Regions from separate parts of the Paracoccus sp. NIOT.M2S5SZ12 genome, predicted to be linked through region 2. Evidence: riboswitches for the same ligand, from Rfam matches in the RefSeq annotation. Region 2 holds a riboswitch; the other holds the start of a gene.
What was found. A riboswitch is a leader RNA that binds a small molecule or an ion and turns the genes downstream of it on or off. The one in region 2 is predicted to bind cobalamin.

Region 1: another riboswitch for cobalamin. It lies ahead of AC2SGK_RS08320 (TonB-dependent receptor plug domain-containing protein); the one in region 2 lies ahead of AC2SGK_RS04960 (DUF1636 family protein).

What each region holds. Positions count from the first base shown of each region.
Region 1 is NZ_JBYLFR010000007.1:82,821-87,227, forward strand. It holds gene AC2SGK_RS08315 (ABC transporter substrate-binding protein) at 1-386, opposite strand, end outside; gene AC2SGK_RS08320 (TonB-dependent receptor plug domain-containing protein) at 383-2,263, opposite strand; cobalamin riboswitch at 2,391-2,589, opposite strand; gene AC2SGK_RS08325 (lysophospholipid acyltransferase family protein) at 2,627-3,496, opposite strand; gene AC2SGK_RS08330 (DMT family transporter) at 3,472-4,407, opposite strand, start outside.
Region 2 is NZ_JBYLFR010000004.1:34,101-38,507, reverse strand. It holds gene AC2SGK_RS04975 (alpha,alpha-trehalose-phosphate synthase (UDP-forming)) at 1-693, opposite strand, end outside; gene otsB (trehalose-phosphatase) at 706-1,428, opposite strand; gene cobO (cob(I)yrinic acid a,c-diamide adenosyltransferase) at 1,529-2,158, opposite strand; cobalamin riboswitch at 2,198-2,411, shown strand; gene AC2SGK_RS04960 (DUF1636 family protein) at 2,511-2,876, shown strand; gene cobW (cobalamin biosynthesis protein CobW) at 2,879-3,922, shown strand; gene cobN (cobaltochelatase subunit CobN) at 3,922-4,407, shown strand, end outside.

The DNA.
Region 1 (4,407 bases), on a different contig from region 2:
CGGCCCAGGAGATCGCCCATGCGCAGCAGGTCGGCACGGATGCCCGCCATGTCGGCGTCGGCGCCGAAGGTCTCGACCCGGAGGCCCAGCCTCTCCAGCATGGCCAGCGTGGTCGGGTCGCTCCAGGCCCCGGCCAGGACCAGATCGGGGCGCAGCCGCAGGATGTCCTCGGCCAGGCCGTGATTGGCGGGCAGGGCGCGCGCTTCATCGGGCATGGCCGAGAGCGTCGGGTCGCGCGCCAGCCAGCTGACCGAGACCAGCTGCCCCGGCGCGGCCATCAGCATGGCCAGCTGATCGGTGCACAGGTTGATCGACACGACCCGTTCGGGCGGCGCGGCCCCCGCCGGCAGCGCCAGCGCCAGGAGCAGGGCCGACGCGCGGATCACCAGCGCGCCTGCAGCCCGATGGTGGCCGTGCGGCCCTGCGCGGGATAGCCCCAGCTCTCGGAGTAATCCGTGTCGAAGAGGTTGCTGATCCGCGCGACCGCGCGGACGTTCGGCGTCACGTCATAGCCCGCGGCCAGGTTTGCCACCGTGAAGGCGGGCAACGTGCCCGCGCTGAAATCGCCGAAGAAGCGCGTGTCCACATTGCCCGAGACATGGCGCAGATCGCCGCTGATCGTGCCGCGCCCGTCTAGGATGGCCAGCGTCGCAGAAAGGCCCGCCTCATGCCGGGGGCGGCGGACCTCGGCCGAGCCGTCGGGGTTCTTCGCGTCCAGATAGGTATAGCTGCCCGACAGGCTCAGCCGGTCGGACGCGTTGATCCGGGCGCTGACCTCGACCCCCTCGCGCGGGCTGTCGCCGGCCTGGTTGGCGTAGGAGAACAGCAGCGATCCGTCCGGGGTGGGCAGGGCGACGATGTCGATTTCGTCCTGGAAGGTCTCGTTGAAATAGGTGACGTCGATGCTGCCGCGCCCGCCGGGCAGCTGCGCCTCGACGCCGATGTCGAAGCCGCGGTTGCGCTCCGGGCGCAGATCCGGATTGCCGCGATAGGCGACGCTGCCAAAGCTCTGATCGGCGTAAAGCTCGAAGAAGGACGGGTTCACCAGCCCGGTCCCCGCCGAGGCATGCAGCCGGAAGGGCCGGTCGGGGATCTGCCAGTCCAGCGCCACGTTCCAGCTGTTGAAATCGTCAAAGACCCGGTTCGCGTCATGGCGCAGCCCGGCCTGAAGGCTGACCCCACCGTCCAGGAAGGCGCGGTATTCCAGCGCGACCGAGCTCATCTCGCGCGACTGGCCGGGGGCGGTGGTGTTCTCGTCGCGCTGATGTTCGGCCAGGAGGTTCAGCAGGTGGCGCGCCTCGGACGCCGCGCCGTCCAGGCCCAGGCTGGCGCGGTATTTCAGCTTGCGGGTCTCGCCGCGCTGCTCGGGGTCGGCGTCCTGTGTCTCCCGCAGGACGCTCTGCTGCCAGTCCAGCCGATGCGTCAGCCGCGCGTCGGCGGCGCCGTATTCGGCCCAGAGCCCGGCCTGCAGCTCGTCGCGGTCGCGGATCATGTCCGAATCGACGATGTAGTCTTCGGGGCGGGCGGCGCCGGAATCGGCATCGTCCTGCTGGATGCGTTCAGCGCTGCGGCGCAGGGTCAGGCCAAGGCGCAGATCCTCGGTCGCGGCCAGATCGCCGGTCACGCTCAGCGTCTTGCGGCGCAGCCCGTCCTTATCGCCGCCGCTGCCCGACAGATCATAGCCCAGATCGTCGCGCGTCGACAGGATCACCTGCATGCCGCCGCGTTCGCCGCGATGCCCGGCGCTGAGGCTGGCTGCGCCGCCATTGCCCGCCTCGATCGTCGCCCCGTAGGAGCGGCCCTGCGGCGCGCGGCGGGTGATGATGTTGACGACGCCGGCCGAGGCGTTCGATCCGTAGAAGACCGATTGCGGGCCGCGCAGCACCTCGATCCGCTCGATGTTGTCGGTGTCCAGGCCCGACAGGAAATACTCGTCCGCGCCGCCGACCGCCTCGACCCCGTCGATCAGGATCAGGGTCTGGTTCGCCTCCGCGCCGCGGATGCGGACCTGCGTCAGGCCCGCGCCCGAGGTGTTGACCGACAGGCCCGGCAGGGCGCGCAGCGCGTCCTGGACGGTGGTGATGCCGCGGTCGCGGATCTCCTGGGCGGTGACGGTGCTGAAGGCGCGGGCATAGGCGTCCGCGGGCAGGGGGGTCAGGCCCGCGGACAGCACGATCTCGTCCAGCAGGATGGGTTCCTGCGCCTTGGCGGGAAGGGCGGGCAGGGCGGCGGCGAATGCCAGCAGGGACAGGGGGCGACGCATCGGTCGGGCCTTTCGAAGGCAGGCGCGGGGGCCTGCGACACGCAGTTCTGCCCGGTCGCATCGCGGCGACGGGGCGGTGAGTGTCACCGCTGCGGAACGGCCGCTTTCCTGGCACGCCCCGCGCCGGAAATGGGTGAGGACCGCGGCAGGTTTCCTGGCTTGCGGGTCGATGCTTGGGCCGGCCTTCCCGGAGCGGGCTCCAGTGGCATGATCGGCCCGCGCTCTCCGCTTACAGTTGCGGGGGCAGCTCCGGCCTGACCCGCGGACGGGCGCACCGGAATTCCCTTTCAATCCGGCAAGCCGGAACCGTGGCGGCGTCCTTTTGACGCATGGGGGGCCGCGCTGTCAAGCGGCAAGGCCCGCTCACTTCCAGCGGCGGTGGACCCAGAACCACTGGTCCATGTGGCGGCGGACCTGCTGTTCCAGATCGTCGTTCAGCGCCTGCATCATCGCGCGGGAGTCGTCATGGGCGACGGGGCTGCCGACATGGACGCGGAAGGACAGCCCGTCCGGTTGCCGGATCCCCGCGACCGGCACCAGCAGCGCGTCATAGCGGCGGGCCAGATCCGCGGGCGTCAGCACCGTCCGCGTGGGCAGGTCGAAGAAGCGCAGCTCGGCCCCCTCGCGGTCGAACTGATCGAACCCCAGGGCCAGCCAGCCGCCGCCCTTGAGGAAGCGCAGCATCGCGGCCAGGCCCGACCGGCCGCGCGGGAACAGCGGCTCCGCGATGGCGGTGATGGCGGGGACGTAATGGCGGTTGAACGCCTCGTTGTTCATCGGGCGATAAAGCGCGCCGACCGGCCAGCCGCGCGCCGACAGCGCCGCGCGCATCGCGTCGTAATTGCCGAAATGCGCGCAGGCCAGGATGACGGGGCGGTGGCTGTCGAAGGCCGCCTCCAGCGCGGCCAGGCCCGGTCCTTCCAGCGGATCGGCGCGGCGGATGCGGTCGGTGAACTCGTCGCCCGAATAGATTTCGGCCAAGGACCGGCCGGCATTGTCGGGCACCGCGCGGACCAGCGCCGCGACCTCGGCCGGGGAGAGGTCGGGGCGCGCCAGGGCGAGGTTGTCGCGGATGCGCCGCCGCCAGCCCGCGACCGGGGCGATCAGATGCGCGAAGACCCAGCCCATCGCCGGGATGCGCCGCTGATAGGGCAGCATCCGGGCCAGCCCCATGATCGCCAGGAAGGCACCATTGGCCAGCCGGTCGGTCAGCGTGGATCGGTCGTCGCGCATGGTGCCTCCCTGGCGGCGCGGGCCTCGCGGGACCAGACATAGAGCCCGGCCGCCACGATAATCGCCGCCCCCGTGATGGTCCAGCCATCCGGCAGCTGGCCGAAGAACAGCCAGCCCCACAGCCCCGCCCAGATCAGTCCGGTGTAGCCGAAGGGGGCCAGGGCGCCGGCCTCGGCCGCGCTGAAGGCCTTGACCAGCAGATACTGGCTGGCGGTGCCGAACAGCGCCAGCGCCGCGAAGGCCCACAGATCGCCCGCGGCGATGGGCTGCCAGAACAGCGGCACCACGAGGGACGAGGCGATGCTGCCCACCACCGCCGACCACAGGACCGAGGTCGCCACCGAATCCGCACGCACGATGCGCGTCAGCAGCGCGCCCGCCGCATAGGTGAAGGCCCCCGCCAGCGGCAGAAGCGCCGCGGGCTGGAACACCCCCATGCCGGGCCGGATGATCAGCAGCGCGCCGACCAGCGCGGCGGCGATGCCCGCCATGCGGCGCGGCCCGACGCGTTCGCCCAGAAACAGCGCGCCGCCAAGCGTGATCAGGACCGGGTTCAGGTCCATGATCGCGGTCGCCTCGGCCAGGCCGATATATTGCAGCGAGGTGAAGAACAGCCCCACCGATCCCAGCTGCATGATCGCGCGCGCAAGCTGCGTCCCCGGCTGGCGCGTGCGCAGCAAAGGCAGCATCGCGCCGCGAAAGATCAGCGCAAAGATCAGCAGGTTGCCCACGAAGCGCGCCCAGACCACCTGCGCCGGGTGATAGGTCTGGGTCAGGTGCTTGGCCGTCGCATCCATCAGCGTGAAGCCCAGGATCGCGGCCAGCAGCAGGGCGATGCCGCGCGCCTGGTCCGAACCGGGACGGCGCAACCCGTCCCGTTCACGGCCCATCAGCGCGAAGCCGCGCGCCAG
Region 2 (4,407 bases):
GGCATCGATGCCGATGGGAAAGACCCGGCAGCGCACGTCGCGTCCCGACAGCCGGTACCGGTCGGGACCCGTCTGCTCTCCATCGGCCAGCTGGCGCGCGCTTTCCGCGAAGGCGCCCAGATCGCGTTCCGCCTGAAAGCCCAGCAGGTCGTAATGCGACAGCCAGTCGAACAGCTGCGCGGGGTTCGGCAGGGCGGCGCAATCGGCGGGTCCCGGAAAGGGGATGTGCAGGAAATGCCCGATCGGGTTCCGCACCCCCAAGGCGCGCAGTTCGGCCGCCAGCGGGAACAGGTGGTAATCCTGCACCCAGATCCGGTCTTCGGGGCGCAGATGCGGGACGATCATCCGCGCGATCATCGCGTTCACGCCCGCATAGCCGTCCAGGTATTCCGGCCGGATCAGCATCAGGTTGGGCCGCCCATGGCACAGCGGCCAGAGGATCGAGTTCGCATAGCCGAGGTAGTATTCCTCGTGCTGCTGCGGCGTCAGGTCGAAGGACATCCGCGCGAAGGCCGCGCCGGGATGGTCCTGCAGCTCGGGGGCCGGATCGTCGGTCACCTGCCCCGAGAACCCGATCCACAGGCCGTCCGATCCGCTCAGCGCGTCCTGCAGCGCGACGACCAGCCCGCCCGACGGGTCGTCACCCAGAGGCAGGCGGTTCGACACGACGATCAGGCGGGATTGGGCAGGCATCGGGGGCAGTCCTCAGGTCAGGTGGGCGTCCAGCCAGGCGGCCAGGGCGGCCGGGTCGGGCAGGCGGTGGGCGGCGGCGGTCGGCCCGTCGCCGATCTTGATGGCAAAGCCGCCGCGGGACTGGGCCTCGGCCATGGCGGGTTCGTCGGTGGTGTCGTCGCCCGCGAAGACGGGGATGCGGCCCGCGAAGGGCGGCAGGCCCATCAGATGCGCCATGGCGCTGTCCTTGCCAACGCCGGCGGGGCGCAGCTCCAGCGCCATCTTGGCGGGTTGCAGCATCAGATGCGGATGCGCGCGGGCCAGATCGTCCATCACCGCCTCGACATAGCCGCGCAGGTCGGGCGCGTCGCGATAATGCAGCGCGACGCCGTGCGGCTTTTCCTCGACCAGAAGGCCGGGATGGGAGGCGGCGCGGTCATGGGCGGCGGCATGCAGCGCGGCTACATCGAAGGCCGCGCCGTGCAGCAGCGCGATCCGCCCGGGCGACAGCGACAGCTCGGAGCCGTGGCTGCCCGCGATGATGCCTTCGAACCCGCCCAGATGGCTGCGCAGGTCCGCCACGTCGCGCCCCGAGATCAGCGCCAGCGCGCCCCCCTGCCGCCGCGTCAGCGCCGCCAGCCGGTCGCGCAGGGCCTGCGTCACCACCACGGCATCCGGTCTGGGGGCGATCTCGACCAGGCAGCCGTCGAAATCCAGGAACAGGGCGGCGTCGGGCGGCAGATGCGGCAGGGTCATGCGGCGGCGTCTCTCCATGATGGATGTCGCAACACAACCCTCGGATGCCGCACCGGTTCACGGGAACGCGAGTTTTTTCCCGCGCGCCCGCGATCCGGGATCAGAACTCGACGCCGGCCTGGGCCTTGATGCCGGCGCGGAACGGATGCTTGACCTGGGTCATCTCGGTCACCAGGTCGGCCGCCTCGACCAGCGCCTCGGGGGCGCCGCGGCCGGTCAGGACGACATGGGTCATGGGCGGCTTCTCGGCCTCCAGGAAGGCCAGCACCTGCGCCACGTCCAGATAGCCGTAACGGAAGGCGATGTTGATCTCGTCCAGCAGGACCATGCGGATGGCCGGGTCGCGGATCAGTACCTGCGCGCGCGCCCAGCCCGCCTCGGCGGCGGCGATGTCGCGGGCCTTGTCCTGCGTCTCCCAGGTGAAGCCCTCGCCCATGGCGTGGAACTGGCACAGATCGGCGAAATGCGTGGTCAGCAGGCGCCGTTCGCCGGTGTCCCACGCGCCCTTGATGAACTGCACCACCGCGCAGGGCATGCCATGGGCGACGCAGCGCATGATCATCCCGAAGCCCGAGGACGACTTGCCCTTGCCCGGCCCGGTATGGACGATGATCAGGCCCTTCTCTCCGGTCCGGGTCTGCATCATGCGGTCGCGCGCGGCCTTCTTGCGGGCCATCTTCTGGGCGTGGCGGGCCAGATCCTCGGCGGCGATCGGGTCGGTCTGCGTCATCGGGTCGCTCCTGGCGGTTGACAAAGGGCGGGCGCGGGGGTTGGTTGGGTGCGTGTTGGTTCCTGTCTATGACAGGCGAAGAGGGAATGCGACAAGGTCCGCCGAATGCCGGGCCCCAAGCGCAGCCGCCCCCGCGACCGTGACCGGAAAGGTCGCCCGATCCACTGGCCCCGCGGGGTCGGGAAGGTGGGACGACCATTGGGGAGACCCTGAATCCGCAAGCCGGGAGACCTGCCAGCACCGATGATGACGGGCGGACGGGGTGTTTCGCGACCGGCAGGTGATGGCCGGATGCCCCGTGCCGTCCCCTTTCGGATGCCCCATGCCGCCGCAACGGAGGGAAGGGGCCGCGATGCGCGCCGTTCTGCATGTCTGCACCACCTGCCGGGGGACCGATCCCGCCGCGGACCCGGATGCGCCGCGCCCGGGCGCGCTGCTTCATGCGCGGCTGAGCGGTGCCGCGCCGCAGGGCGTGGAGGTGCGCCCCGTCGAATGCCTGTCGGCCTGTTCGCAGGGCTGCGCCGTGGCGCTGTCGGCGCCGGGCTGCTGGTCCTATGTCTATGGCCGCCTGACCCCCGCCGACGCCGCCGAGATCATCGAGGGCGCCCGCGCCTATGCCGCCAGCGGCGACGGCGTCGTGCCATGGCGCGAACGCCCCGCCATCTTCCGCAAGCAGAGCCTTGCCCGCATCCCCCCGCATACCCTGTCGCAGGAGTGACCATGACCGACCTTGTTAAGACCCCCGTCACCGTGATCACCGGCTTTCTGGGCTCGGGCAAGACGACCCTGGTGCGCCATCTGATGGCCAATCCGCAGGGGCTGCGCCTGGCGGTGATCGTGAACGAGTTCGGCACGATGGGCGTCGACGGCGAGATCCTGAAGGGCTGCGCCGACGCATCCTGCCCGGCCGAGAACATCGTCGAGCTGTCGAACGGCTGCATCTGCTGCACCGTGGCCGACGACTTCATCCCCACGCTGGAGGCGCTGATGGCGCTGCCGCAAAAGCCCGATCACATCCTGATTGAGACCTCCGGGCTGGCACTGCCGAAACCGCTGCTGAAGGCCTTCGACTGGCCCGCGATCCGCTCGCGCATCACGGTCGATGGCGTGATCGCCCTGACCGATGCCGAGGCGGTGGCGGCGGGCCGCTTCGCCCCCGACGTGGCCGCGGTGGACGCGCAGCGCGCCGCCGACCCGTCTCTGGACCACGAGACGCCCCTGTCCGAGGTCTTCGAGGATCAGATCGCCTGCGCCGACGTGATCCTGCTGACCAAGGCCGATCTGGCCGGGCCGCAGGGCGTCGCCGCCGCCCGCGCCGCGATCGAGGCCGAGTTGCCCCGCCCCCTGCCCATCCTGACCGTGACCGAGGGCGCGGTCGATCCGCGCCTGGTCCTGGGCCTGGGCAAGGCCGCCGAGGACGACCTGGACGGCCGCCCCAGCCATCACGACGGCGCCGACGACCACGAGCATGAGGATTTCGACACCGTCGTGATCGAGCTGCCCGAGATCACCGACCCGGCCGACCTCTCCGCCCGCATCGCCCGTCTGGCCGCCGAGCAGAACGTCCTGCGCGTCAAGGGCCATGTCGCCGTCGCGGGCAAGCCCATGCGCCTTCTGGTGCAGGCCGTGGGCGCGCGGGTGCGACACCAGTACGACCGCCCCTGGGGCCAGACCCCGCGTCGGTCGCGCCTGGTGGTGATCGCGGAGCATGACGACGTGAACCCCGACGCGATCCGCGCCGTGCTGGAGGGTGTGCCCGCCTGATGCATGTCATCTTCCGCGAACAGGTCGGGCTGGAGCAGGCCGACACCCCCTATGATCCCGGTCAGACGCCCGGCGATCTGGTGGTCCTGTCCTTTTCGGACAGCGACCTGGGGGCCTTTGCGGAGGGCTGGCGGCGCGCGGCGGGGGGGCTGCCGCCCACGCGGCTCTGCAACCTGGTGGCGCTGCGGCACCCGGTCTCGGTCGACACCTATGTCGAGAACACGCTCTCGGGCGCGCGCGGCATCCTGATCCGGCTGATCGGAGGAGAGGCCTATTGGCCCTACGGGCTGGCCTCGGTGCAGGACCTGGCGCGCCGGCGGGGCATCGCGCTGGCCGTGCTGCCGGCCGACGGGCGCGACGATCCGCGGCTGGAGGAGATCTCCACCGTCCCCGCCTCGGTGCTGCGCGTCCTGCGGCGGCATTGCGATCAGGGCGGCGCGGTGGCGGCGCAGGCGGCGCTGGCGCAGATGGCCGTTGCATCGGGC